4 regions of the Pectobacterium wasabiae CFBP 3304 genome follow, and region 1 is predicted to be linked to each of the others. Evidence: predicted binding sites of a transcription regulator. Region 1 holds the regulator's gene; each other region holds the start of a gene.

Evidence for each region. The regulator CRP, encoded in region 1, controls carbon source genes, mostly activating them, when cyclic AMP is high. The targets are predictions, from matches to a motif close to ATGTGANNNNNNTCACAT.
Region 2: A7983_RS00775 (ABC-F family ATPase) is a predicted target of CRP. The motif match lies at 4,674-4,691, and genes of this name have one in related genera.
Region 3: msrB (peptide-methionine (R)-S-oxide reductase MsrB) is a predicted target of CRP. The motif match lies at 3,428-3,445, and genes of this name have one in related genera.
Region 4: A7983_RS01150 (YfcZ/YiiS family protein) is a predicted target of CRP. The motif match lies at 4,404-4,421, and genes of this name have one in related genera.

What each region holds. Positions count from the first base shown of each region.
Region 1 covers NZ_CP015750.1:1,156,980-1,164,569, reverse strand. The annotation lists gene argD (bifunctional acetylornithine/succinyldiaminopimelate transaminase) at 87-1,313, shown strand; gene crp (cAMP-activated global transcriptional regulator CRP) at 1,422-2,054, opposite strand; gene A7983_RS05275 (OsmC family protein) at 2,429-2,836, shown strand; gene A7983_RS05270 (phosphoribulokinase) at 2,999-3,868, opposite strand; gene A7983_RS05265 (YheU family protein) at 3,991-4,227, opposite strand; gene A7983_RS05260 (hydrolase) at 4,229-5,245, opposite strand; gene A7983_RS05255 (LysE family translocator) at 5,352-5,954, shown strand; gene A7983_RS05250 (ABC transporter ATP-binding protein) at 6,021-7,590, opposite strand, start outside.
Region 2 covers NZ_CP015750.1:152,585-160,174, reverse strand. The annotation lists gene A7983_RS24220 (glycosyltransferase family 2 protein) at 1-718, opposite strand, end outside; gene A7983_RS24215 (glycosyltransferase) at 711-2,102, opposite strand; gene A7983_RS00785 (GNAT family N-acetyltransferase) at 3,134-3,679, opposite strand; gene A7983_RS00780 (PhzF family phenazine biosynthesis protein) at 3,699-4,595, opposite strand; gene A7983_RS00775 (ABC-F family ATPase) at 4,713-6,305, shown strand; gene A7983_RS00770 (heme/hemin ABC transporter substrate-binding protein) at 6,472-7,293, opposite strand; gene A7983_RS00765 (TonB-dependent receptor plug domain-containing protein) at 7,305-7,590, opposite strand, start outside.
Region 3 covers NZ_CP015750.1:4,087,779-4,095,368, forward strand. The annotation lists gene A7983_RS18675 (MipA/OmpV family protein) at 1-195, shown strand, start outside; gene A7983_RS18680 (aldo/keto reductase) at 334-1,185, shown strand; gene A7983_RS18685 (D-hexose-6-phosphate mutarotase) at 1,247-2,116, opposite strand; gene gapA (glyceraldehyde-3-phosphate dehydrogenase) at 2,223-3,218, opposite strand; gene msrB (peptide-methionine (R)-S-oxide reductase MsrB) at 3,561-3,980, shown strand; gene A7983_RS18700 (YeaC family protein) at 4,113-4,391, shown strand; gene pncA (bifunctional nicotinamidase/pyrazinamidase) at 4,436-5,083, opposite strand; gene ansA (asparaginase) at 5,102-6,121, opposite strand; gene sppA (signal peptide peptidase SppA) at 6,354-7,590, opposite strand, start outside.
Region 4 covers NZ_CP015750.1:234,170-241,759, forward strand. The annotation lists gene A7983_RS01135 (Csu type fimbrial protein) at 1-343, shown strand, start outside; gene fadJ (fatty acid oxidation complex subunit alpha FadJ) at 336-2,519, opposite strand; gene fadI (acetyl-CoA C-acyltransferase FadI) at 2,516-3,829, opposite strand; gene A7983_RS01150 (YfcZ/YiiS family protein) at 4,074-4,370, opposite strand; gene fadL (long-chain fatty acid transporter FadL) at 4,759-6,090, shown strand; gene A7983_RS01160 (SDR family oxidoreductase) at 6,265-7,017, opposite strand; gene A7983_RS01165 (LysR family transcriptional regulator) at 7,160-7,590, shown strand, end outside.

The DNA of each region.
Region 1 (7,590 bases):
TAATATTGCCTGTAATTGATTTTTTATGCATATTTATTGACTATATTTTCATTTCTGACGTAATGGACAGCAGAGTGAGGCAGCAAATGGCAGCAGAGCAGAAAGCAGTGACACGGGATACCCACGATAAAGTTATTTTGCCGGTTTATGCACCCGCGAAGTTTGTACCCGTGAAAGGTAAGGGGAGCCGCGTTTGGGATCAGGACGGCCGAGAATATATCGATTTCTCCGGTGGCATCGCCGTCACGGCGCTCGGTCACTGCCACCCGGCGCTAGTTAATGCCCTACATCAACAGGGCGAAAAACTGTGGCATACCAGCAATATTTTCACTAATGAACCTGCGCTACGCCTCGCCAGTAAGCTGATCGATGCCACTTTTGCCGATCGTGTGTTCTTTGTTAACTCTGGTGCAGAGGCTAACGAAGCCGCATTTAAGCTGGCGCGTCACTATGCGGTTAAACGCCATAGCCCGTATAAAACCAAGATCATCGCCTTCTACAATGCATTTCATGGCCGGACGCTGTTCACCGTTTCGGTTGGCGGACAGCCTAAATATGCCGATGGCTTCGGGCCTAAACCTGCGGATATCGTGCACGTTCCGTTCAACGATCTTGCTGCTGTTAAAGCGGTGATGGACGATCACACCTGCGCGGTCGTGCTGGAACCAATTCAGGGTGAAGGCGGCATTACCCCGGCTACGCCTGAATTTTTGCAGGGCGTTCGTGACTTGTGCGATCAACATAAAGCGCTGCTAGTGTTTGATGAAGTACAGAGTGGGATGGGGCGTACCGGTAAATTATTCAGCTATATGCACTATGGCATTACGCCAGATATCCTCACTACCGCGAAAGCGCTGGGTGGTGGTTTCCCGATTAGCGCGATGCTGACGACGGAAGAGATTGCATCAGCCATGACGGTTGGGGTACACGGAACGACCTATGGTGGCAATCCGCTAGCTTGTGCGGTCGCTGAAGCCGCGCTGGATATCATCAATACGCCAGAAGTGCTGTCGGGCGTAGCGGATCGTCACGATCGCTTTGTTAGTGAACTGGAGAGAATCAACCAGCAGTACAGCGTATTTGATCAGGTACGTGGTATGGGGCTGCTGTTGGGTGCAGAGCTGAAACCGCAGTGGCATGGTCGTGCGGGCGAATTTCTGGCTGCCGCAACGGCACAGGGGCTTATGGTGTTGATGGCGGGGCCGAACGTCATTCGTTTTGTGCCGTCTTTGATCATTGATGAAGATGATATTGTGCAGGGGATGGCGAAATTCGCCAAAGCGGTCGCTCAAGTGGTTGATACCGCGAACTGAGTTCACGATATTTTGTGATAAACCGTTTTGTACGCATTGTGCGATAAAAAAAGCGTGAGGCCGAGGCTTCACGCTTTTTTATTGGTAGGGTAGTACTGCGACAGGGATTTAGCGAGTGCCGTAAACGACGATCGTTTTACCGTGTGCAGAGATCAGATTCTGGTCTTCTAACATTTTCAGAATGCGGCCCACGGTTTCACGCGAGCAGCCAACGATTTGCCCAATTTCCTGACGGGTAATTTTAATTTGCATGCCATCTGGATGTGTCATGGCATCAGGTTGTTTGGCCAGGTTGAGTAATGTTTGGGCGATACGGCCAGTCACATCAAGGAAGGCGAGGTTGCCGACTTTTTCTGAGGTTACCTGAAGTCTGTTTGCCATTTGCGCAGACAGGCGCATGAGGATGTCCGGGTTAACCTGAATGAGCTGGCGGAATTTTTTGTATGAAATTTCAGCCACTTCACAGGCGGTTTTTGCCCGAACCCAAGCACTGCGCTCCTGACCTTCTTCAAACAGGCCGAGCTCACCAATAAAATCGCCCTGATTGAGGTAGGAAAGAATCATTTCCTTGCCTTCTTCATCTTTGATTAGCACTGCGACAGAGCCTTTCACGATGTAGTAAAGCGTTTCTGCTTTTTCACCTTGGTGAATCAGCGTGCTCTTCGATGGATACTTGTGGATATGACAATGGGAAAGGAACCATTCGAGAGTTGGGTCTGTCTGCGGTTTGCCGAGAACCATTCGCTATCATCCTCTGTTGTAATTCACTGCGCAAATTACAGGGGTCAGAGTTCCCTGTACGGCGTGTTTAACTGCTAAAAAAATAAAATTCAGTCTAGGCAGAATGACGTCAGGGAATATACTGGAACCACTGTACCCTTGATTTTCCGGCTGCTACCTTGCCGCACCGTAAACGTGGCTGGGTATGTCTGGCTACGTCATCATCTTCTTCGTTTCTGGGTTTGTCCAGAAAAGGTCTATTCTATTTTTGTTTTAACACAGCTTTAATGATGTGTCTTGTGTTGTCTCGCTTCAGCATGACAAAGCTCTGATTAACGCTGGTTTTTGTACAGTAACGATATAAATTTTCAAAAAATTTTTAGTGGAGAGGCATCATGCAGGCTCGGGTAAAATGGGTTGAAGGCTTAACGTTTTTGGGCGAATCGGCATCAGGACATCAGATATTGATGGATGGTAATTCTGGCGATAAAGCGCCCAGTCCGATGGAAATGGTGTTGATGTCCGTAGGAGGATGCAGCGCGATTGATGTGGTATCGATTCTGCAAAAGGGCCGTAATGATGTGGCGGATTGTGAGGTGAAATTGACGTCGGAACGCCGCTCTGAAGCGCCGCGTTTATTTACCCATATCAATCTGCATTTTATTGTGACGGGGAAAGGATTGACCGATAAAGTCGTCGAGCGGGCGGTTGCCCTGTCAGCGGAAAAATACTGCTCTGTGGCATTGATGCTGGGCAAAGCCGTTGAGGTGACGCACAGCCACGAAATTAGAGTGCTGGCATAATCTTTTTCTTGAGGCACTAATGCTGATCACTTAAGCCCGCTATTAGGGGAAACACAGAGGAGGTTCCCGCAGGAGGCCTCACCCCTGTGGCCGGCTCGTGTATCTCGATGCTTAAACGATCGGCATTATTCTCTTGGCTCGTGTTACCGTGCCCAGCTTTGCTCATTCGATGGCTTTCCCTTCTATCAGTCGCTGCACCAGCGGTGCCATGATGAGCTCCATCGCCAGCCCCATTTTCCCGCCGGGAACGACCAACGTGTTGATGTGGGAGATAAACGAACCCTGCAGCATAGCGAGCAGATAGGGATAATCTATATTATCCAACCCCTGAAAGTGAATGACGACGAAGCTTTCGTCCAGTGACGGAATCGACTTGGCGGCAAACGGGTTAGAGGTGTCCACGGTAGGCACGCGCTGGAAGTTGATATGGGTGCGAGAGAACTGCGGCGTGATGTAGGTGATGTAGTCTTCCATGGAGCGGACAACGGAATCCATCACCGCTTCACGTGAATGGCCACGTTCATTGACGTCACGAATCAGCTTTTGAATCCACTCCAGGTTGACGATTGGCACCACGCCGACGAGCAAATCCACATGCTGTGCCACGTCATTTTGTTCGGTGACTACGCCGCCGTGCAGCCCTTCATAGAACAGGATATCGGTGGGTTCCGGCATCGGTTCCCACGGTGTGAATGTTCCGGGAACCTGATTATAGGGGATCGCTTCATCGTAGGTATGCAGGTATTTCCGCGTCTGGCCGCGCCCATGCAGGCCATATTCGATAAACGATTGTTCCAGCAGGCTGAAATCATTCGCTTCCGGGCCGAAATAGCTGATGTGTCGCCCTAAATCACGCGCTTTGCGGATTGCCATGTCCATTTCCGGGCGGGTATAGCGGTGAAAGCTGTCGCCTTCCAACTGGGCTGCGCGTAGATCAAACTGCTGGAAAATCTTACGAAAGGCCAGACTGGTTGTCGTGGTACCTGCTCCGCTGGAGCCGGTAACCGCAATAATCGGATGCTGATGTGACATAAGGCGCGTGACTCCATGATCGCGATGCCACATAGGCTGAAGCCTGCGTGCATCCTCAAAAAAGACGTAATGGTTCCCATTGTTAGCATGTTTGGCGCGCTCTTTCACGCCTTTCGCCATGATCAATAAGGGGCATGCCCTCCTGCATTGAGCTGGCCGCGTGGCATAATATTGAGAGTTTCATGTAACTCAGACCACACCAAAACTACGTCGCCCGATTGGAGTTGGCTGCGGATATCTTCCACTTTCTGTGCCAACGAGCGCTCCTGTTCGCCGTAGTCAGTGCCTTCGCGCAGCACGAACGATTCGATGATGTTATCCAGCGTTTCTGGATCGAGCTGTTGCCAGGGAATAATCACGCTATGTTTCCTGAGTAAAAAGGGTTCCTGAAGAAGAATCGGTGGCGTGGTCCAAAAATGGGCTAAGCCAGTTGGGAATGCGCTGTTCCAGCCACATTTCCGGTTTCAATAACGTACCACTTACGAAGCCGACGTGCCCACCATGTTCCGTTAGCTGATACTCAATATTAGACGGTAACTGCGACAGATCGGGAATCACCTCCGGCGTCATGAAAGGATCGTCTTTTGCGTGGATGATCAGCAGCGGTTTGCGTATTTTAGGCAATAGCGGCAGAGCACTACAGCGTCGATAGTAGTCAGCCGCATCGCGAAAGCCGTGGATACGTGAGGTAATGACGTCATCAAACTCGCGTAACTGACGGATTCGCTTCAACTGCGGCAACTGAATCGGCAGCGTGTCTGGGTAGGCTGCCAGCTTGCGGCCGGCGTTTTGTTTCAACAGACGCAGCAGGTAGTGCTGATAGACGCGCGAGAAACCTTGTTCCATCCGACGGCTACAGGGCTCGAGCATTAAGGGGGCGGAAACGATGGCGGCGGCGGACAGGGAACAGGCTTCGCCCTGCTGACCGAGCAGGTAGGCCAGCATGTTGCCGCCGAGAGAAACGCCGATGGCGGCGGTAGGAGCCCCGCCCAGCGTCTCTTGCATCCAATGCAGAAAATAGCTGGCATCGCTGGTTTCACCGGAGTGATAAATACGCTTCATCCGGTTGGGCTTACCGCTGCACCCGCGAAAATGCATGATGACGGCCAGCCAGCCACGCTGTTTGCAGGCATGCAGCAGGCCGTGGGCATAGGGACTATGAAAACTGCCTTCCAATCCGTGAAACAGCACCACGCGCGGTTTATGCTTAGCCTGCTCGGGCGCTTCGCTCCACGCCAGATCGACAAAATCGCCGTCGGGTAATTCAAGCGGCTGCCAGACTGGCGAGAACTGCGCGTGACGCCGAATCAGGCGCGGTAATAGCGTTTGCAGATGCGGATTATGGGCACCGCTTAGCGGACGAAAATGGTCATGCATAAAGGATATGAAAATCTTGTTGTCGGCTCTTGTACGATCAATATCACACTGTTAGCTTCAATGCTGCCAGTTGGTACGACATTTGGGTCAGGAGCGCCCACAAATAATGGAACTGAGTTTATTTCTTTCGATGTTGGGTTTTCTGTGGGTAGCGGCTATCACGCCGGGGCCGAATAATATGCTGTTGACGACCTCGGGCGCGAATTTTGGCTTTATGCGTTCACTGTGGTTGATGGTCGGCATCATGCTGGGGATGCAGAGTATTTTGCTGCTGGTGGCATTCGGCGTCGGCGGTTTGATTCTGATTTACCCTTCGCTGCATTTTATCCTGAAAGTCCTCGGTAGTGCTTACCTGCTCTGGCTGGCGTGGAAAATCGCCACGGCGGCTTACGAACGGCTGGAAACGTCCGTTGCTCCGCCCCAGCCGATCCGGCTTTATCAAGGGTGGTTACTACAATTCCTGAACCCAAAAGCGTGGCTGATGGCGCTGGGCGCGGTTGCCAGTTTTAGTCTGGCGGGTGAAGGCTATAACCATTCGGTGATCGCGATAAGCATCGGCATTGTGCTGGTGAATTTGGTTTCCGGCGTCATCTGGCTCGGGTTTGGTACGATGATTGGGCGACTGCTGCGCAGTAAGAAAGCGTGGATTATCTTCAATGTGTCAATGGGGCTGCTGACCGCCGCCTGCGTGCTGTTGATTTGGCATTAGTGCTGGTTTGATAAAGTCGCGAGCGGTTTTTCGCTCGCGACGCCTTTCCGGTGAGAGAGACCAGATTCATTCGCTCTGCATCATCTGCTCTAACTGTTCCTGCGCATCCAGCCAGGACAGTTCTGTTTCTTCTAGCTCGATTTTTACTTTGGTTTGTTGTTGCAGGCAGTCAGTGAGTTCGGCCTTACGGCTGATATCGTAGATTGCACTGTCCGCCAGTCGGGCTTCAAGCGCTGCCAGCGTTTCACCCAGCTTTTCCATCTGCTGCTCAAGCTTGGTTATCTGTTTACGCAGCGGCTGAGTTTGTGTTCTCAATTCGGCTTCACGACGTTTCTGATCTTTTCTACCCTGCGCACTGTTGGCTGCATTCTCTTTGGGCGCTTCATCGGCCGCATTTTCCTGACGTTGCAGGCCGACCAGCCACTGTTGGTAATCTTCTAAATCGCCATCGAACGGCTCTACTTTCTGATCGTGTACCAGATAGAGATCGTCGGTGGTAGAACGGATCAGGTGTCGATCGTGCGAGACGACAACCAGCGCGCCTTCAAAATCGATTAACGCTTCGGTCAATGCCTGACGCATATCCAGATCGAGGTGGTTGGTCGGTTCATCGAGCAGCAGGAGATTCGGACGCTGCCAGACGATCAGCGCCAACACCAGACGGGCTTTTTCACCACCGGAGAAGCGCTCGGTAATTTCGGTGACCTTATCGCCCTGAAAACCGAAGCCGCCGAGGTAGTCGCGCAGTTGCTGTTCCGTTTCCCGTTCTGCCAGACGTACCAGATGTTGCAAGGGTGACTCGTCCGCACGTAGAAACTCTAACTGATGCTGAGCGAAATAACCGAGCTTAACGCCTTTCGCGAGTCCAATTTCCCCTTTCAGTGGAGCAAGCGTGCCAGCAAGCAGCTTGATCAGCGTGGATTTACCCGCGCCGTTATGGCCGAGCAGCCCGATGCGGGAACCCGGCACTAAATTGAGCTTGATGGACTCGAGAATCAGCTTGTCGTTGTAGCCAGCGCTGACCTTTTCCATCTTCATGAGTGGATTGGGTAACGACTCCGGGGCGCGAAAACTGAAGCGGAAAGGGTTATCGACATGCGCTGGTGCAATCATCTCCATGCGTTCCAGCATTTTTATCCGGCTTTGGGCCTGCTTGGCTTTGGTTGCTTGCGCACGAAACCTGTCAATATAGTGTTGCAGATGCGCGACACGTTCCTGCTGATGCTCATAGAGCGATTGCTGTTGTGCGAGACGGGTGGCGCGCTGGCGTTCAAACGAGGAGTAGTTGCCGGTGTACTCGTTGAGCGACTGCTGTTCGATGTGCAGAATTTTAGTCACTACCGGATCGAGGAAATCACGGTCGTGCGAGATCAGTACCAGCGTGCCGGCGTAGTTTTTCAGCCACTTCTCCAGCCAGATTACCGCATCCAAATCGAGGTGGTTGGTCGGTTCATCCAGCAACAGCAGATCGGAACGGCAAATCAGCGCCTGTGCCAGATTCAGACGCATCCTCCAGCCGCCGGAAAAGGCGCTGACAGGCTGTTGCAACTGTGGCTGAGAAAACCCGAGTCCGCTGAGCAGGCTTGACGCTCTCGCTTGTATCGTCCAGGCCTGAATCGCATCCAGTTTGCCGTGC
Region 2 (7,590 bases), 1.0 Mb from region 1:
TAATTTCTACTTTGGAATCTCTGGCGTAAACCGGCTTTCCACCCCAAGCGATGACGCGGATCCCAAAGTCCCAGTCATCGGAAAGGTGTTCCACAAATCGCCTATTATCGAGCTGATAAAAAATCTCTATCCCGCCTACGTTGTCATAGAGCGTGCGTTCGACCGCAAAGCCTTTGCCGTCAGGAAAGCCGCCAAATAGCGAGAAAGACATATCACGACAGCGTAATGTTTTTTGTATTTCTCGTAAGAGATTCGGGCGATTGAGGAAAGCGTCCTCGTTGTAATAGTAATTACACGTTCCTAAATCCCCATTTTCTTGCACCATTTTTTCTATTAATGCATGCAACCAGTAAGGATCTACGATGCAATCGGCGTCAGCCGAAGCAATATAGTGCTTCTTGTTCACGCCTAAACGAGCATCTCTGGCTTTTGAGCGTAGAGAGGCGTAGTCCATACCTCGTTTTCTAGCAGATGAAACACCCTGAATTGTTTCTTTGATGACATGTATATCAAGATATGGGTGGTGCACTTTAAAATCATTAATTTTATTAATGGAATCATCTGTGGAATTGTTGTCGACAATGATTAACTCATAGGTGTCAGGCGTAATCAGGTTGTTATGTGTTTTTTGATAGAGTAGTGAAAGAAGAGCCTGATCAATACTATCACTTTCGTTGTAAACTGGGAGTACAACGGAAACAAAAATATCATTACGCATATGTTTCTCCGGAGAAATCTAAGTCAAAAATGTCAATGACATTGTTAGTGAGTACTTTTTTTCCAATGTCATAATTGTGGTTGGCTATCTCTGTCATTAACGATTTATTAATGAGGAGGTTATAGACCTCATCGATAAATGCATCATCGGGTAGATTGTCTTGCTGCTCTGATATGTTGAGCACGGGGGAAATAAAACCGTATTGCCCGTAAACCTCTTGATAATATTCGTAGTCGGTAGTGATGTAACAGCGCTGGCAGCTAATAGCCTCGCCAATCGGGTTGCCATAGCTGTCATAATCCCAAGAGGTAAGAAAAGAAACCAAATCGCAGGAGTAGTATAAATCCTCTATGGTGTACGCTTGCTTTTGGGTTGAAAGGCATCGGTGTTGCAGCAAACCGATAAATTTAATGGCTGGCTTTATCGCTAATTCTTCAGATAAGTTGAGTAACACCTGATAATAATCTCGATTTTCGCTAGGTTCTCCAGAAATAACGAGATAAATTTTACGATCTATATTGTTCTCGGCGAACCTCTGGTTTAGACCATGTACCAGATGAAAATCTCTATCTATACGTTTCTGCGGAATAATTCGGGTTGTCCGAACGATAAGGATATCGTCATCACGTATGGATAAGTGCTCTCTTATGTTTGTATAATTTATCTGGTCATTGAACTCATAGGTGTTTCTTTTAACGTTGACTTCTATCTCGTTATCGCACCAGATTTCAAGGTTTTTTTTCAGATTGTTATTGAGCGTAACATAGGTGATATGGGGGGATTTAACTGGCTTGACTGCGTAGGGGTAAGGTGGGCGACCATACTTCATTGTGGTTTTTTCACTGTTCCACATGAGGTCATGATCGCGCCAGATAGCAAACATGCCCAGGTGGTGGCGCTTTCCGTAATCTTCAATAGCTTGATATAGTGCTTTGGTATAAATGATATTTTCCGGTAGGGTGCCATTCTCGACGATTACATAACCTATATTCAGGTTTTCCCACTGCTGAATGATTTTTTCAGCCAGTCGTTGAGAAATTTCATCGATAGTGCATAAAATTCTTTTTTCTTCTTTTGAGGAAACAGTAGATTTCTGGTTGATAAGAACACGGTGTGAGTATTCTATAAAGTTGGATGTGTAATTAGGAATACTCTGAATATCATCCAGGCGAACAAGAGTCACATTATTTTCATAAATTTCTTTTTCCCAACTGTATGGCTTATTCATCATCCCTTTGTCTATTTTTATATCATAGCCTAGGTCAAGGTAAGCATTTAGTCCTTTCTGAGAGAGAAGCTTAGCTATCTTAAGTGCTTCAACGGTAATTCCTGATACGGCAACCGCATCGAATGATATAAATATAGCTCCGGTGTCTGTATTCATCCGTATGTCCATTTTTATCAAAAGTTGATTAAAATAATTTTTTCAGTCACTTAATAAATTCACTGGCTATCTTGCTTGCTGCTCTTATCGCTTCTGGGACAGGGCGATAAAACTTCTGCGGCAGGGCGATAAAACTATCGCAGAAGGGATAAGTTGTGGGGTTGTGTATTAATGTGTCCGGTTGCTGCCACCTCGATATATTTTAGGTATCAGATTCAGCTACGGTAAATAGGTGCGTAGGCGTAGTCACTATATAGCCTCACTCTAATCCGTGGGCTGTATTTTCTGTAAGCGCTCAGTTTGCACTGTATCAGTAAATTTACTTGTAATTATTAATTGTTCAGTTGCGTTACTTGTTTTTAAGTTATGCATAAATTCATTCTGAGATAAAGTTTTTTAGAGGGTAATCTGTATTTATGCGACTATTGTCACGTAAATAAATCAATTACCCTCAATTTCTTAACCTAATTAATCAACTTTGATAGCATTTTTTGATGCTTATTATTTTTTTGCTTTTTGTTAACGGAATGTAACGTTAGTTTTTTTGTACATTAAAACCGTAACACTTGATGGTATCGGTTGATGTGTCAGCCAGCGGTTATGATGTTGCTAGAATGAGCAGATTTGAATTTGCGTTACAGTGAGAAGAGGATAAAAGAGAGGCTAAAAGGAAAAACAAAAGCCGCCTGATAGAAGGCGGCTTTAGAGATTGTTTACATCACAATCAGAATGGGCTGATGATTGATCCAATACGTTCACAATAGCTGACATAAACATCTCCCACTCTTTTGAAGAATTTGCTGATTTTACGAAACATAGTCATTTTCAGACTCCTCTTACGGGTTAATTAAATGTGATGTTCATCACGTTTTTAATGGTAGCGGAGATGAAATTGGATTTCAACATTTTTGTGATGTTAGTCACAAAAATATAACGAGTGGGCAAATGGCCTGTACCGTTGTGCGAAAAGGACCTGATGCGCGCCCGATAGAGCAGCGAATCAGGTGAGGGAATATAATCCGTGGGGCGCGTCAGGCGGGATAGTGATAAATATTGTGATCGAACCACTGCTCGCCAATCTGCTCGGCATTTTTTGCCGTGTGATGAAAACGGAAACCAAGCCGTTGGGCGACGGCATTACTACGTATGTTAGCCGTTGAGGCTTTGATGACGCAGCGCTCAATGAGGTTTGCATCGGTATACGCTGCTATCAGCGTACTGACGGCCTGAGAAACAATGCCTTTCCCTTCGAATTCTTCGGCGATCCAATAGCCGATGACGCCTTCTTTATCCTGAATCGTGTTGAAGGAAACGATGCCAGCCAGCGTGTCATCCCAGCGAATGACGTACACGGCGGCCGTTTTGGCGAAGAATTCCTGTCTATTACCGCGAATGGTTTCACGTGTGTCATCGACGCTCTTGACGGAATCCGGCCAAGGTAACGTTCGCCGCAGGCGTGGCTTTTCTTGCTGAATTAGAGTAAAGAGCACATCGGCGTCGTTCTCTTCCTGTACCGTTAGGCGCAAGTGGGGCTGATGGCGTAGTTCATACAATTTATCTGCAAATAGCGCTTCCATAAGCGAGATTCCTTATTTTTTAACGTAGCAACGTACCGTCAATGATTGTGACACTGTGTCCGCCGATCCAAGGTTCATCGTCCAGGTAAGTCACGGTAATACGACCATCGCAGTGCAGCATCGTCCCTTGTCGTGCAAGATAACTGAGTGGCGCGGTAACATTATTCGTGGAATGCTGCTGGCGAAGCAGTGCTGCCAGACAGGCATTGGCGCTGCCAGTGACAGGATCTTCTTTAAGGTAGCCGCATTCAATGTAGAACGTGCGGACTTCATAATCGGCCGGCGTCGCGTCATCGTGTGGGCCGTAGATAGCAATGCCATTGGTCTGGCTGAGGCTCTGCACGGCGGTGAGCGCGTCTGCATCCGGTATAATGCTCAGACAGGTGTCCGCGCTGTCTACACGAACCACCAGCCAGCGAATGCCCATATGTACGGCGGTAGGCGGATAGCGCTTATCGATGTGAGCACTACCAAGACCGGTTATGCCCAGCGCTTTTTCCAGCAGCGGCGTGTGTTCATCATCAAACGGCACGATGGTAGCCTGCGGTGCGTGAAACGCCAGACTCTTGTCATCACCGATGTTGATTGGCACTAAGCCAATACCGCACTGTTGCACCAACTGGCCCGGGGATTTAGGACGTAATCCGTCTTCCAGCAGGGCATGTGCCGTGCCTAGCGTGGGGTGTCCGGCAAAGGGCATCTCCGCTTCTGGCGTAAAAATACGGACATGATAATCCGCAACGGGATCGGTAGCAGGCAGGACAAACGTGGTTTCCGACAGGTTTGTCCAACGCGCGATATCCTGCATCTGCGCATCGGTCAACCCACTCGCCTCCATAACCACGGCAAGCGGATTGCCTTTGAAAGGCTGCTGGGTGAAAACGTCGACCTGTTTGAAACGACGTACTATAGGCATCGCATTTCTCTCCTGTATGCGCTATCGCTTAAATATTACTCAAAACTAACCGCGATCCTGGCGCGCGCTTATGGCATAATGCGCGCCAAATCACATTCCGACTCGAGTATAAGTGCTGTGTTAAGTACCAACAATATTACCATGCAGTTCGGCAGCAAGCCGTTGTTTGAAAACATTTCCGTTAAATTTGGCGGCGGCAACCGTTACGGTTTGATTGGCGCCAATGGCTGCGGCAAATCCACCTTTATGAAGATCCTCGGCGGCGATCTGGTGCCGAGCGGTGGTAACGTCTTCCTCGATCCTAATGAACGTCTGGGTAAACTGCGTCAGGATCAGTTCGCGTTTGAAAAATATAGCGTGCTGGATACCGTCATCATGGGGCATGGCGAGCTATGGGCGGTAAAAGAAGAGCGCGACCGTATCTACTCATTGGCTGAAATGAGCGAAGCCGACGGCTATAAAGTGGCCGATCTGGAAGTAGAATACGGTGAGATGGATGGCTACAGCGCAGAATCACGCGCGGGTGAACTGTTGCTGGGCGTGGGGATCCCTGTTGAGCAGCACTATGGCTTGATGAGTGAAATTGCTCCCGGCTGGAAGCTGCGTGTTCTGTTGGCGCAGGCACTGTTTGCCGATCCCGATATCCTGCTGCTCGACGAACCGACCAACAACCTGGATATCGATACTATCCGCTGGTTGGAGCAGGTGCTTAACGAGCGTAACAGCACCATGATCATCATCTCGCATGACCGTCACTTTCTGAATATGGTCTGTACGCACATGGCGGATCTGGACTACGGTGAACTGCGTGTTTATCCGGGCAACTATGATGAATACATGACGGCCGCGACGCAGGCGCGTGAGCGTTTACTGTCTGATAACGCGAAGAAGAAAGCACAGATTTCTGAACTGCAATCGTTCGTCAGTCGTTTTAGCGCCAACGCCTCTAAATCCAAGCAGGCGACATCGCGCGCGCGCCAGATCGATAAAATCCAACTGGATGAAGTGAAAGCCTCCAGCCGTCAAAACCCGTTTATCCGTTTTGATCAGGATAAGAAACTGTTCCGTAATGCGCTGGAAGTGGAAGCGTTGAGTAAAGGTTTTGATAACGGCCTGCTGTTTAGCAAGCTGGGTCTTATGATCGAAGTGGGTGAAAAAGTCGCCATTTTGGGTCCTAACGGTATTGGTAAATCGACGCTGTTGAAAACGCTGGTCGGTGATTTCGAGCCGGATAGCGGTACGGTGAAGTGGTCAGAGAATGCCAAAATTGGCTACTACGCGCAGGATCACGAATACGAATTCGATGAGACGCTGACGGTGTTTGACTGGATGAGCCAGTGGAAACAGGAAAAAGACGACGAACAGGCGGTGCGCAGCGTACTTGGTCGTTTGCTGTTCAGTCAAGATGATATCAAGAAGAAAGTGAAGGTGTTATCCGGTGGTGAAAAAGGTCGCATGCTGTTCGGTAAACTGATGATGCAGCGTCCGAATATTCTGGTAATGGATGAACCAACCAACCACCTTGATATGGAATCTATTGAATCGCTGAACATGGCGCTGGAAATGTATGAAGGGACGCTGCTGTTCGTTTCTCATGACCGTGAATTTGTTAGCTCGTTGGCAACCCGTATTTTGGAAATGACGCCAAATAAAGTGAACGATTTCACCGGTAACTATGAAGATTACCTGCGTAGTCAGGGTATTCAGTAAGCGTGTGATACGGCCTCATTATTGAGGCCGTTAATCCCCGTCATACTTCAAGCTGCATGTGCGTTGGCAATACTCGCCTCAGTCACTTACTGGTGTAAGCTCCTGAGGATTCACTGTGTCGCTGCCTTCCTGCAACTCGAATTATTTAGGGGATGTTTTCGTTTTGTTAAGGATAAAATCCGCGGTTTAATGCTTCGACCGCCTCGGCAACGCGCGGCCCCATTCCCAGCAAAATTGCCTGATCGAGCGCGATAATGCGTTGATTTTTCCAAGCTGCGGTTTGCACTATCCCCGGTATTACCTCCAGCGCTTCCACACCGTTTGCGATATTTTGCGTGGTCACTACAATCACGTCAGGATTCGCCGCAATCATCGCCTCACCGCCGTAAGTTCGGTACTGACTATGCGTGGCGACATTCTTACCACCCGCCAGTGTGATCAGGCTATCTACGACGGTATTTTTCCCCGCAACCTGCGCCGCGCCGCCGCCGACACTCAGCAGAAACACGACGTTGACGTGATTCTTCTGCGTTGTCAGTCGCTCTGCTACGGCATTCAACTGCTGAGAGAGACGAGTGGCCAACTTCTCGGCGGCATCAGCGCGATTGAGCAATACACCCGCTTGCCGAATATTGCTAAGCAACTGCGCTGGCGTACTGGGCGTGCGGGTAAAACGTGCCACCGTTACACCAGACTGCTCAAGCTGATTAAGCACCTGCGGTGGGTTGGCATCCTGCCAGGTCATCAACAACGTTGGGTGGAGCGACAAAATACCTTCGCTCGTTAACTGCTGCCAGTTGCTGATTTGTGGCAGTGTTGACGTCTCTGGCGGATAGGTGGTGGTTTGATCGATGCCCACCACCGTATTGCCTGCGCCGAGTGCATAAACAATTTCTACCAGTGAGCCGCCAGCAATCACCACGCGCGGCGTGGTCGCGCAGGTGAAGGAAGACAGCCCAAAGAGCATTAACGCGATTATCGCCTTCATCATCATGAATCTCAGAATGAGAACGCTGCGCCAATCGCGGTGCTGAAACCGGATGCCGGAATACTTTCGTGCGCGGTGGTGTAGCGTTTATCCAGCAGGTTGTTCAATGCCAGCGTGACTTGATACTGATTCTCGTTGCCGAAAGTGCTGGTGAATTCCAGATTGGCCGTTGCCCAGCCGCTATGCTGAACGGCGGTATCTGCCGTTTCATCCTTCGCACGTGAGGCTGCTCGGAAGTAGAGATCTGATTCCAGCTCCATGCGCTCGAATAACGTGATGTTTTTGAGTCCTATTTTG
Region 3 (7,590 bases), 2.1 Mb from region 1:
GGCTTTAACCAGTACAGCCCTGGTGATGGCTGGGCGCCATACCTTGAACTGAGCGCGGGCTATCAGATTAACGAAAGCTGGAGCGCTTGGGCCGTCGGTCGTTACACGCGTTTGTCTGATGAAATGAAAGACAGCCCTATCGTTGATACTAACCACAGCATCTTAATGAGTGCAGGCGTTAGCTATCGTTTCTGATGCTTTTCATAAGCGCTTTTAATGCTTTTCGTAAGCATAGTGCATCTGCCGTACAGTAATGGGGTGATATCACCCCATTTGCACATTTATGGTGCGCCGAATGCCATGTTACGTTGACGTCAATCAAGGGAGGGATGCATGACAAAATCGATTCGTTTTCCAGATGATACCCGTGTACCGGCGATCGGTCAGGGAACGTGGTACATGGGTGAAGATGCCAGAATGAAAGTGCAGGAAGTGGCGGCGCTGCAAGCGGGCATCGATCTTGGGTTAACGCTGATTGATACCGCCGAGATGTATGCGGACGGCGGGGCGGAGAGCGTGGTCGGCGAAGCGATACGTGGCCGCCGTGACCGTGTTTATCTGGTATCGAAAGTTTACCCGCACAATGCGGGAGGCGAAAAAGCGATACAGGCGTGTGAACGCAGCCTGAAGCGCCTGCAAACCGAGCGTATCGATCTGTATCTGCTGCACTGGCGCGGTGGTATCCCGTTAGTTGATACGATTGCTGCGATGGAACGGTTGCAGCAGGCGGGAAAAATCGGTCAGTGGGGTGTATCTAATCTCGACCTTGGCGATATGCAGGAGTTGTGGTCGCTAAGTGGTGGGCAGCGCTGCATGACCAATCAGGTGCTTTACCATGTGGCATCGCGCGGTATTGAGTTTGATTTGTTGCCGTGGTGTCAGCAACAGCAGCTTCCCGTGATGGCGTATTGTCCGCTGGCGCAGGCAGGGCGCTTGCGTGATGGGTTATTCTCACATCCGGTGGTGAACCGTATTGCGCGCGAACATAGCATCACGCCAGCGCAGCTTTTATTGGCGTGGGTTATCCGTCAGCAAGGGGTGATTGCGATTCCGAAAGCAAGTTCTGTAACGCATGTTCAGGAAAATGCGAAAGCGCTGGATGTGATGTTGTCTACGGAAGACGTCGCGCAGTTAGATCAAGCCTTCCCACCGCCGACGCGCAAACAACATCTGGATGTGGTGTGACGAAATGATTTAGAAGAAGAGTGTATGGCGAACATCGTCGCCATACACGGTATAGCTGTGGTTATTTCTTGATGCGGATAACCGTTGCCAGACGGGCTGGAGCCTTGGCAGATGCAACAAACGGTTGATTAATTCGCGCGGTTTCCACGCACACGAACGTTTTATATCCCTCATCTGGCATATCGCTAATCGTGCGAGAGAGTTCTGCTCCCGGGTTCCATGACACGACATCGCTATGGTGCGTATGGTGTACTTCAATAGCGCGTTTCAGTACTGCATCATGTACCACGCTGGTGTCCTGCGGTTGGGTATAGATACGGTCTGCACGGCCGGTAAAGACCAGATCACCTTGCTGCGTCGCCAGCTTGCCTTGATCCACTTTATCAATGAATGGCTCACCCAGACCAGCAATACGAATGTCGCTGATGTCGCCGATCTGGAAGTAGGTGTGCAGCGCGCTAGTAATGCTGTAATCACCCTGTGCTTCCAGTTCAATACCGCACTCTTTACCCAGCTTGAAGCGAGCGATGAGCGTGAACGCATGTGGCCAGGCCTTACGTGTTTCTTCACTATCGTGCAGTGTGAACGTGAGTTGCACGCCGTGTTCATCTTCGCTGTGGGCGGTAAATTCCCACGGCAGCAGACGAGCAAAACCGTGGTTAGGTTCGGCGAAAGGGCCAAACCAAGGGAAACAGATAGGGACGCCGCCGCGAATGGCAACGTGCTGAGTAAAAGGCGTATTGTCGCTTAGCCAAAGCACGGGTTCTTCATTCGTCGGCTGCCAACTGAGCAGGTGCGCGCCTTGTAATGCGATGGCGGCACGAACTTCAGGATGATCGACGACGATGACGGGTAATTGGTCCAACTGACGCTGGCTGAGGGTGGTGCTAATTTGCTTCGTGACGGGGAGTGAGAAAATTGTGTTATGCATGATAGAACCTTTTTTTGATTGTTTTTCGTTGTAAAAGAAATCTGCAATAAACAATAAAAAAGGGCGACATCACGTCGCCCTTTTTTCACAGAATCATCGCTGACGCTTATTTAGAAATGTGAGCAATCAGATCCAGAACCTTGTTTGAGTAACCTGTTTCGTTGTCGTACCAAGAAACCAGTTTCACAAAGTTGTCGCTCAGTGCGATACCGGCTTTAGCATCAAACACGGAAGTCAGTTTTTCACCGTTGAAATCGGTAGAAACCACTTCGTCTTCGGTATAACCCAGAACGCCTTTCAGCTCGCCTTCAGAAGCGGCTTTGATTGCTGCACAGATTTCTTTGTAAGACGCTGGTTTTTCCAGACGTGCAGTCAGGTCAACAACAGACACGTTCGGGGTAGGAACGCGGAACGCCATACCAGTCAGTTTGCCGTTCAGCTCAGGAATCACTTTACCTACTGCTTTAGCCGCACCAGTAGAAGATGGGATGATGTTCTGAGATGCGCCACGGCCGCCGCGCCAGTCTTTGTGAGACGGGCCATCAACAGTTTTCTGCGTTGCAGTGGTAGCGTGAACGGTGGTCATCAGTGCTTCAACGATACCAAAGTTGTCGTTGATGACTTTTGCCAGTGGAGCCAAGCAGTTAGTGGTACAAGAGGCGTTAGAAACGATTTCCTGACCTGCGTAAGCTTTGTGGTTTACGCCCATAACGAACATTGGGGTGTCATCTTTAGATGGACCAGTCAGAACGACTTTCTTCGCGCCTGCGGCGATGTGTTTACGCGCAGTCTCGTCAGTCAGGAACAGGCCAGTTGCCTCAGCAACAACATCAACGTTGACTTCGTTCCACTTCAGGTTTGCAGGGTCGCGCTCTGCGGTAACACGAATGGTTTTGCCGTTAACAACCAGGTGGCCATCTTTAACTTCAACGGTGCCGTTGAAACGACCATGAGTTGAGTCGTACTTCAGCATATACGCCATGTATTCAGCGTCTAACAGGTCGTTGATTGCAACGATCTCAATGTCAGAACGCTCTTGCGCAGCGCGGAAAACAATACGGCCGATACGGCCAAAACCGTTGATACCTACTTTGATAGTCATATATTCCACCAGCTATTGGTTTGTGAATAAAAGGTTGGTTGTAAAATTACAAAAACCTTGCTGAGCGTCAAGCGGAATCGTGTCAATAGTTGCTGTAAGTCAAACCTATGACCAATCTTTGTGCAAAAACCGCTTGAGCCTGTAACTAAGTAACATCTAAGACTGATATGGGGGCGAAATGCATCATATAAAGCCCATGTCATTTCAATATGTGATGTATGTCACAATTAGATATTCATGCTAATAACATTGATAATATTAAGCCAGAACGGCCTGTTAGGTTGTTAATTTTTTGTTATAATCAGTGATTGAATGAATAAATAACACCGCAGCGAGACTTCCATGACTAACGACTCTGCTTCGCCCACTTCGTCCGACAATACTGAATTGACAGAGATGCAGCGCTATGTCACCCAGCAACGCGGTACTGAGCCTGCGTTTTCAGGTAAATTGCTGCATAACAAGCGCACGGGCGCTTATCACTGCCTGTGCTGTCAGGCTCCGCTGTTTTATTCTGACAGTAAATATGACTCCGGCTGTGGCTGGCCGAGCTTCGATCAGCCCGTCTCTTCAGAGGCGATCCGCTATCTCGACGATGATTCACACAACATGCGCCGTATTGAAATCCGCTGCGGGCAGTGCGATGCACACTTGGGACATGTTTTCCCCGATGGCCCGAAAACCACTGGAGAGCGCTACTGCGTGAATTCTGCTTCGCTGAGCTTTATCGACGACGTTGATGGGGAACGCGTTGACGGGTAATCTGTTTACCACCACTATGGTAGCGGCAGCCAGAAATTGCAATAGCTTTAAACGATTCAGCCGCTGTAGGCGCTGCCAGTAACTAGCATTCAGCAATAATAAATCTGACCTTCCTCGGAGCAGAAACCGGATATGGAACTCAATGATCTGATCGACGCCATGACGCCAGAAATTTACCAACGGTTAGTCACAGCGGTAGAACTGGGCAAATGGCCAGACGGTGTCGCGTTGACGGCTGAACAGAAAGAAAACTGCCTGCAAATGGTGATGATGTGGCAGGCTCGCCATAACGAACAAGCTGAGCACATGACCATTGGCACTAATGGCGAAATTGTGATGAAAAGCAAGCAAGAACTGAAGCGCCAGTTTACCACCGCCGACGCTATCGTTACGCTGAAGCCTGAGGTGTAAATGTCAGCGGTAGTCTCAGAGGCTACCGCTAGTTGCTGGTGGCTTTAGTGATGGGAAGATAGCTCTGCAAGGAACTGTGTCATATCGATAAGCCTTGCCCCACGCTGTACCATTTCCTGTAATGCCAATGTGCTATCGTCGGGCGAAAGATTGACACCACGACAGCCATCCACCAATACCTCGGTGTGATACCCCAAGGCGATAGCATCCCATACGCTAAACTTGACGCAATAGTCGGTCGTCAACCCCAGAATGGTTAAATGGGTAATGTGGTGAGCACGTAGCCAATCATCCAGTTCGGTTTTAACTCGGTGTCCGTTATCGAAAAAAGTGCTGTAGCTATCTATGTCAGGCTGCGTGCCTTTTTGTACTATCCACTGAATGCCTGATAGTTGGAGCGCTGGATGAAAATCGGCACCTGTCGTCTCCTGCACACAATGGACGGGCCACCAGATTTGCGGCCACCCGTTTAATTCACCGATTTCACCTACCACGGCCTGTTCACTCACCGCAAAGCAACCGTGGTTAGCGGGGTGCCAATCCTGGCTGGCAATCACCGTAATCCCGGCGGCTACACAGGCCTCAATAGCACGATTAGCAACCTCAAGGACCCGATCGCTTTCGTTAACCGTCAGCGCACCGCCGGGGAAGAAATCATTTTGTAAATCAACTAATAGCAATGCTTTTTTCATTATTAACTCCGTGATTGCTTAATCTTTATCGCTCAATTCTCCATGCAGGTTTTGCTGCATTAAACGGCGAATGTCATCGGCGCTTAAATCTTGCTGGCTCAGTAAGTAATGCAGTTTGGTCAATGCCGCTTCAACGGTCATGTCAAAGCCACTAATCACCCCCGCATGCGCCAGCGCGTTGCCTGTTGCATAGCCGCCCATATTCACACGCCCGGAAATACACTGAGTCAGGTTAACAACCACAATGCCGCGGGCTGAAGCTTCACGTAATTCGTGCAGCAGCCCAGGGCTTTGCGGCGCGTTGCCAACGCCGTACGAGCGCAAAATAAGCGCCTTCACCGGCTGACGGAGAAAATTGCTGATGACATCGGCAGAAATGCCGGGATAAATCGTAATCACCCCGATAGGTTGCGGTGTGATGTGATGCACTTTCAGCGGTGGACAGTCGCTACATTCCACGGTGGGAGCCAGCCGACGAATATGGATACCGGCTTCCAGCAGCGGTGGATAATTAGGGGATGCAAAGGCATCAAAACCGTCGGCATGGGCTTTGGTGGTGCGATTGCCGCGCAATAGTTTGTTATTGAAGAAAAGGGCGACTTCATTAATCGGATGGTTAGCTGCCACGTATAGCGCGTTCAATAGGTTTGTCTGGCCGTCCGAGCGCAATTCCGCGAGCGGTATTTGTGACCCTGTCACAATAACCGGCTTGGCCAGATTTTCCAGCATAAACGAGAGTGCAGAAGCAGTGAACGCCATGGTGTCTGTACCATGTAGGATCACGAAACCGTCGTAATCATCATAGTGGGCTTGAATATCGTCCGCGATGGATTGCCAATCTGCTGGTGTCATGTCAGACGAATCGATCAGCGGGTCATATTCATGAATCGTAAACGACGGCATTTCTTCGCGGTGGAATTCAGGCATTTTTGCCAGTTGCTGCTGTAAATGACCCGATACTGGGACATAGCCATTGGCGGAACGCTGCATGCCGATGGTGCCGCCCGTATAAGCGACATAAATGGATTTCTTTCGCATGGTGGTGTGAGTCAGGATCAAAACAAGAGTATAGAGGGAAAAGGAGCCCGGTAATACTATCATAAGCAATGACTATTACCGGGCTATACCCGTCATACTTCAAGCTGCTTGTGCGTTGGCAGCGTTCAGTCACCCGAATCACTTACCTGAGTAAGCTCATCGGGATGCCTTCCCTTGCCGCCTTCACGCAACTCGAATTATTTAGGGTACATATTGGCGGCTACTGTAAACGCTACCGGACTTCTCCGCAGGTAAGGCAAAATGCGTACCGGTTCTGCGGATCGTTCAGGTTATTCATGATGGACGGTTGTGAACGCATGGCTTCCGCCAACTGCGCGACCGGTGCTGGCAACATGGACTGAACAGCAACAGGCAGCAGAGCGTAGACCGATGCGTTCACCTGATTCAGCATGGTATCAAGCAGACCCGGCTGTTCGGCATACCAGCTCAATTGATATTGTCCCAGTTTAGCCAACTCAGCGGCTTTCTTCACGGCATCATCAAAATCGCCGATTTGATCGACCAGACCATTCTCTTTCGCGTCGCTACCGACCCAGACGTGACCCTGCGCGATCTGATCGATTTGCTCCGGCGTTTTCTTGCGTGCCTGTGCGACGATATCGATGAAATTCTTATAACCGCGTTCGATACTCAACTGCATCATCTGTGAGAACTCAGGCGGCAATGATTTTGTGATCGACAGATCGGCCAGTGGAGAGGTGGCAACGCCGTCCGTATGGACGCCAAGGCTTTCCAACGAATCTTCGAACGTGGTAATCACGCCAAAAATACCGATAGAACCGGTCAGTGTACTGGCGCCGGAGATGATCGCGTTCGCGGGCGTTGAAATCCAATAACCGCCGGATGCCGCCATCCCGCCCATAGATACCACGATCGGTTTACCTGCCAGGCGGAGCGCCATCAATTCTGATCGAATCAGCTCTGACGCAGTGACGCTACCGCCGGGGCTATTGACGCGCAGCACCAGCGCTTTAACTTTAGGGTCGAGGCGCGCGGCACGAATTTGTGCTGCTGTGGTATCACCACCGACCATCCCCGGCGTTTCCGGTCCATCAATGATGGCGCCATTGGCAAAGACAACCGCGATCTGGTTGTTATTTTGCACCGGCGGTTTGACGACATAATCGTAGATACTGATGAAGTTAAAGTGGTTCTTCTGGTTATTCCAACCGAACGTTTTAACCAGCGATTGCTCGGTCACAGAACGTGAAGCGACTTCATCAACCAGTTTGTTATCCAGTGCATAGCGTGCAGTATCGCCCTGGACGGCCTGCAAACCCGCCAGTATGTTGGTTGCACCAGGGAAAAGTTGCTGAGGCGTAATCTGGCGGTTAGCGGAAACGGTATTTAAATACTGCTGCCACAGAGCGTTAATCCAGCGGCCATCGGCATCGCGCGCAGCAGGGGACATATCATCACGCAGATAAGGCTCAACGGCTGATTTATAG
Region 4 (7,590 bases), 920 kb from region 1:
CTTTGGTATTGCGGCGTTTCCCGCTGATTTCGTAGCCGTCAATAACAACCTCGGCGTTAACTGTACGCAACTGGGCGCGTATACCGTCAAACTCGTCAGTACCCACCCCGATGATGCCAACTGGCGTAGGATGACCGCAACCGTCGGTGGAACGCCTTACTACCTGCAATATCAACTCTATCGCACCGGAAACATCGCCTGGACAGAGACGAACGACCATAGCGGGACGGGAACGGGAATCACACAGAATATCCCGTACACCGCCCGTATTAACGCCAGTCAAACCAGTAAACCGGAGGGAGCGTATAAAGACACTGTCACGATTAACGTCACGATCAACTAACGCGACTGTCTTCATCGTCTGGCGGATAGAAGGTCTGCCGCTCTTCGCGCATCGTGAGTAAACGTTCACAGGGTGCGAACCGCTCGCCATACTGTTGTTGCAGCACCAGTAGCGTTTTCACCACCGTTTCCATCCCCAGACGATCCATATAGTGGAATGGCCCGCCAAGGAAAGGGGGGAAACCGATGCCAAATACCGCGCCAATATCGCCGTCACGGGCACATTGAATCACCCCTTCATCCAGACAACGTGCCGCCTCATTTAACATCATCATCACGGCACGCTGGCTGATTAACGCAGGGTCGATATGAGCCTTCGGCGTGACATCCAGCAGCGGGTAAACCGAACTATCGACCTCTTTTCCCGCGTGCCAGAAGCGGCGCGTTTTATTGTACCGATAGAACCCTTTGCCATTCTTGCGCCCTTTGCGCCCATCTTTCAGGATCGCATCAAACGCGGGTGGGGAGGTAAAGCGTGCGCCGAATGCTTCGCTCAGCACCGGTACGATCTTGGTTGCAACATCAATACCGACTTCATCAAGTAGCGCGAGCGGACCGACAGGGAAACCAAAACGCACCAGCGCATAATCAATCGATTCAACCGGCTCCCCTTCCAGCAGGCAGTACGCGGCTTCGTTGATGTAAGGTGCCAATATGCGGTTTACATAAAAGCCGGCGCTATCACCGACAACAATCGCTATTTTCCCCTGCTTTCTCGCCAGAGCAACCGTCGTCGTGACCGCCTCTGCGCTAGTGTGTGCGTGGGGAATGACCTCAACCAGCGGCATTTTATCTACCGGGCTAAAATAGTGCAGGCCAACCACCTGCTGTGGACGTCGCGCACCCTCTGCGATTTGATGGATCGGCAACGATGAGGTATTTGATGCGAAAATCGTGTGCGGCGCGGCATGCTCTTCAATCTCCGCCACCATTTGCCGCTTCAGCGCCAAATCTTCAAAGACCGCCTCAATGACGATATCCGCATGCTCAAAACCACGATAGTCCGTACTGCCGGAAATCAACGTCATCACGCGTTGGCACTCTGTCGGCTTCATTCGCTTACGCTCGACGCGCTTGGTCAGCAGTTGCCAGTTGTACTTCAACGCATGGTTGATGCCCTGCTCATTGATATCTTTAATGCGCACTGGCAACTGCCCGCGCATCGCCGTGACGCTGGCGATCCCTCCCCCCATCAATCCACCGCCGAGAATGCCGACGCGATGGATTGGCTTCGCGTCAGAGGCCGCACCTGCGGTTTTCTTTAACGCATTCGAGGCGAAAAACAGATGACGCAGTGCAGCAGACTCCGGCGTCATCACCAGCTTGCCGAACGCTCGTGCCTCCTGCCGATATCCTTCTTCACGGCCTTTTTCTATTCCTCGACGTACCACCTGAATAATCTTTTCAGTGGCTGGGTAGTTGCCGTGTGTTTTCGCGCGGGTCTTGCGTTTCACCATCTTGAAAAGCAAATGGCGTATACCCGGGCTGCTCAGCAAACGCGAACGCCAGCCTAACGGCACCGTCTTCCTTTTGCCTTTTTTGATAATCTCGACTGCCGTATCCAGCAGAATATCGTGCGGCACCGCCTCATCCACCAGCCCTTGCCGCAGCGCCTGACTCGCGCGGAGATGACGACCTGTCAGTATGAGATCCAATGCGCTATCCAGACCAATCAAGCGTGGCAAGCGCTGCGTTCCGCCCGAACCAGGAAGAAGGCCAAGCTGGACTTCTGGTAGCCCCAGCACCGTCTTTTCATCCAGCGAGCAAACGCGATAGTCACAGGCTAATGCCAGCTCTAACCCACCGCCCAGACAGGCACCGTGAATGGCAGCCACCACGGGGAAAGGTAACTCAGCAATTTGATCGAACGTCTCCTGCCCCTGTTTCGCCAGATTTTCTGCCTGTTCTGCGCTGCTGCACTGGTTCAACATGGTGATATCCGCTCCGGCAATAAACGAATCAGGCTTGGCAGAAATAAAAATGAGTCCTCGGAGCGTCGCATGCTGTCGCGCCAGTTCGAAGACCGAGATAATCTGTTCTGCAAATTCGCGCTTTAACGTGTTCACTTTCTCACCGGGGACATCAATGTTGATCACACCAATATTATCCGGCCGAATGGTGAAAGAAAAAGCAGAGGGGCTTTCCGTTGCCGCAAGGAAAGGCTGTTGATCGTTCATGGCGTCACCTCCAGTACCATTGCCGCACCCAGCCCGCCCGCCGCGCAGGCGGTGGTTAATCCCAGTCCACCACCGCGCCGACGCAGTTCATTCAGCGTTTGCGTGATCATCCTCGCACCAGTGGCGGCAAAAGGATGTCCATAGGCAATAGAGCCACCCAATACGTTGAACTTAGCGCGATCCACCTCACCCAGTGCGGCATTTCTGCCCAATTGGCTTCGGGCGAACTCATCGCTGGCAAACAGCTTCAGATTTGCCAACGTCTGGGCGGCAAAGGCCTCGTGCATGTCAATGAGCGTCAGATCGGCCAGTGCTACACCCGCCCTTGCCAGCGCAAGCGGAGACGCATAAGCCGGCCCCAACAACATATCACGTTGCACGCCGATGGCGCTGAATGCATAGCTGCGCAGGTAGCCTAATGGCGTAAGTCCCAGGCTTTTGGCCTTAGATTCACTCATCATCAAGACCGCCGCCGCACCATCCGTTAGCGGCGTACTGTTCGCTGCCGTCACCGTGCCATGCCGACGATCGAACGCCGGACGTAAGCGCGAATACTGCTCTAAGGCCGAATCGTGGCGCACGTTGTTATCTTCACTCAGTGCTTTCTCATAAGGAGGAACATACGCCGTCATCACCTCATCGCGCAGCACGCCAGATTCCCAGGCCTGGGCCGCTAGCCTGTGCGAACGATGCGCCAACTCATCCTGCTCTTCACGCGTGATGCCGTAAGTTTTTGCCATCTGTTCAGCAGTATCGCCCATGCGCAACCCGGTGGAATATTCCGCCACAGCAGGCGCAACCGGCAGCAGATCTTTCGGCCGCAGGCCACTTAACAGCTTCAACTTCTGACTCAGCGTTCTGGCCTTGTTCATATCCACCAGCGCTCTGGCCAACGCTTTGCTGACACCAATGGGCAGCACGGAAGAAGAATCTGCGCCCCCGGCAATGCCGACTTCCACCGTTCCCGCCATAATGCTTTCCGCCACATTGGCAACGGCCTGAAAGCTGGTAGCACAGGCGCGTGAAACGCTATACGCATCGGTATATACGCTCATGCCCGTACCGAGCACGATCTCTCTGGCGATATTCGGCGCTTCGGGCATTTGGACCACCTGCCCGAACACCAATAGCTCGATCAGTTCAGGATCGATACCCGTTCGAACCAGTAACTCACTGGTGACGAGCTTGCCTAACTCAATGGCAGGAACGCCATGATAGGCCGTTGCCTGCCGGGCAAATGGGGTGCGTAATCCGCTCACGAACGCAATGCGATCGCCACGGCGGGTTATCAGAGGTAATACCTCGCTCATAAACGCTCCTGTTAACCGAAAATAAAGTACGCGCACAACAGGTCTGACCTGATTTCATTGTTAACCAGATAGTTACATTACGCAAAGCTGCGCAACATAAAAGTGTGAAGAGCATGCGCGTCGCGGCGAACAAAGATGAATGAATGGCAAAAAGCGAAGGGGGAACCAGTAGTCAGGCGATTCGTTAGGACAAGACAGGAAACAATCAACAGGAGCCAGGAAAAGACTCCTGCCAACACAAAAATTAACGCAGGCCGAGCTGGAAAATCATCGTTTCAGCCTGACAACTGAATGTGAAATCGATGTCCAGTTTCACGCCGCCGTCTACCTCTTCCAGCGTGCTGGCAATTTCGCAAGGTTCGGATTCTACCGCGCGCGCTTTTGCCGTCAGAGCAGTGAGTGCCGCCTCAGCATCAGAACGATCGCCGAACACTTTACTGTAAGACGCCGTGCAATCCGTATTATCCATGATGGTACCGACATCGACACAGCAGCAGGCTGCGGTTTCTTCAGCGCTGCATTTATTGATTACGTTCGTCATGATGCTTTCCTCTTAAGACTTAAGACGCGGGAGATTTGATCCAGTTCAAATATTTCTATCTTCCTTATATTTTACTCTCTCACCCTAAAGCAGTACCAGCACTTCATGCCAGCCAGTAATTTTAGTGATATCAGTCACATTAAAGCGTTATTAGGCAGTGAAAACCGCGTAACACCTCCTCACACAAATTAACCAAAACGTTAAGCAGATCTAAATTCCGCATCATTTTGGAAATATTTAGAACACACAAACGCAACATTACCGTATTCACAACTTATACTTTGGCAACTGGTCTGATTTGTCAGGCTGAGTGCGCCCCCTACAATGCGCGTCCCTTGTTACCTCGTGTAACAACGTTAAATAACAAGCATATAAAGAGGTTTTGGTCATGAGCCAGAAAAACCTGTTCAAACAATCCACAATTGCTGTTGCGGTGGCCCTGTTTTCAGCAAATGTGTCCGCGGCTGGTTTCCAGCTTAATGAATATTCATCATCGGGTCTGGGACGTGCGTTTTCTGGTGAAGGTGCCGTAGCCGACAACGCCACCTCCGGCAGCCGTAACCCAGCGACCATGACTATGTTTGACCGCCCATCGTTCTCCGGTGGTGTCACCTATATCAACCCGGATATTGATGTTCAGGGGAAAAACTCCCAAGTCCCAGGGCAGAACACCAGCGCCAAGAATATCGCGCCACACGCCTGGGTACCTAATCTGCATTTCATCATGCCGCTTAATGAGCAGTGGGCGATCGGTGCTTCCGCCACCACTAACTATGGTCTGGCGACTAAATTTAATGATAGCTATGCGGCTGGTTCTATCGGCGGGGAGACCGACCTGTTGACGTCAAACCTGAACCTGAGCGCTGCGTATCGCCTGAATCAACATTTCAGCTTTGGTCTGGGCCTCAATGCGGTCTATGCCGATGCTAAGATTGTTCGCCGAGCAGGTGAACTGGCAAACATTCCTCCCGTCATTAACGGAGTACCGTCTGGTGGTTTGCAAGGCGTAGTTGCAGGCCCATCTTCAGAACTGGTTCACATGGAAGGTAAAGAGTGGGGCTACGGCTGGAATGCCGGTATCCTGTATGAAGTGGATGAAAACAATCGCTTCGGCCTGACCTACCGTTCCAAAGTCGACATCGACTTCGATGGTGATTACCGCAGTAATATCCCTGCCGGCCTCCCAGGAACACCTGTCGGGACAGGGGGGGCAACAATTCCCGGTAAGCTGACGCTGAACCTGCCGGAAATGTGGGAAGCCTCCGCCTACCACCGCGTAGCGCCTAAATGGGCGGTGCATTACAGCCTGACCTACACCAGTTGGAGCCATTTCCAGGAACTGAAAGCGACAGGTAGCAACGGTAATACGCTGTTCCAGAAAGAGGAAGGCTTCCGTGATGCCTACCGTATCGCACTCGGCACCACCTACTATCATGACGATAACTGGACATTCCGTAGCGGTATCGCATTTGATGATAGCCCGGTACCAGCCGACAGACGTTCTATCTCTATCCCCGATCAGGACCGTTTCTGGTTAAGTGCAGGCACTACCTATGCGTTTAACAAAGATGCCTCTGTTGATGTTGGCGTGTCTTATATGCACGGTAAGCAGGTTGATATCAGCGAACCTATCTCTGATAGAGCAGGTTCTCCAAGTTACAACTTCAGCTCTAAAGGTAAAGCCTGGCTGTACGGCGTGAACTTCAACTATGCGTTCTAAATAAAAAATGGCGTTCTAAATAGAGTACGCATTCTATTTGTTACCAGTCAGCGTGATAAAGCAGGTAAGGCAACTTACCTGCTTTTTTTTTGCTCATCACAAGGCATTTGTCTCTTTCTTACTGGCGTAGTGATTAGCTAATGATGAACAATCCACGAACATCATAATGTCAAATCAGTCATTCAACAGACGCCCGCCATCTACGACGATCTCACTACCGATTGTCCATCGGGACTCATCTGAAGCCAGGTACAACACAGCCTTGGCAATCTCCTCCGCCGTGCCGAAACGGCCTGAAGGGATGCTCTTGACGATCTCCTCATTGACTTGTTTACGATAGCTTTCAGGAATACCCAGTTTGTCATACAGCGGGGTATCTATAGGACCTGGGCTAACCGCATTGATGCGAATACCACGTTCCATCAGTTCGCTAGACAGCGTTTTTGACAGGCTAAGGAAAGCTGCTTTAGTCGCAGAATAAACGGAGGAGCGGCTCGATCCTACATGCGAACTAATCGACGTATTGAGCACGACTGAAGCGGGATTGGCGAACACAGGCAAAAGCGACTGGATCAGAAAATACGGCCCCTTGACGTTAATATCGAAGGAGCGATCAAACATTTCCTCTGTCCATTCTTCGATCGGCTGCCAAACGGAAACACCAGCGTTGAGAAAGACAACATCAACCTTTCCGTAATGTGCCTCCACGGCTTGAGCCAGTTCATTCTGTGCACTCACGCTGGCCGAGTCAGCACGCAGCACCAGCACTTCACTGCCAAGTTCGGATTTTGCCGCGGCAATAGAATCGGGGTTGACCCCGGTGACGATGACGCGAGCCCCCTCAGCGAGGAACTGCTTTGCGGTTTCCAACCCAATGCCGGAGGTGCCGCCAGTGATAAGGGTACGTTTATTGTGTAATCGAGACATTAAGAACTCCTGATCATAATAGCCGGATGCAGCAATTTGCTGCCAGGGACAGCGCTAATCATATGTGTATGCATAAATAATGATAAGATTCTTATTTCGCATATGATTTATTCCATTACCGCATGAATCAAGGAGCCTTCACGTGGATCGTTTTCTGCTCATGACCTGTTTTAAACGAACTGTCGAAACGGGTAGTTTCTCTGCGGCAGCGCGCGACCTGAATATGGGGCAACCCAACGTAAGCCGATACGTTGCCGCCTTAGAAGAGCATTTGGGCGTAAGACTACTTCAGCGCACAACACGCCAACTTGTGCTGACGCCCGAGGGTGAGCGGTACTACGCAGATGTAAGCCGAATTCTCGATGCAGTTGCAGAATCAGAGTCATCCTTGAGCAATGAGACGGAACCCACGGGACTTCTGCGAGTGGCCTGCCCAACGGCAATGGCCCATAGCTTCCTGGTACCACAAATCCCCGTTTTTCTGGCACGCTACCCCGGCTTGTCGCTGGATTTGCAACTGAGCGATCGTTTCGTCGATCTGGTGGAAGAAGGTGTCGAGTTGGCGATCCGAAT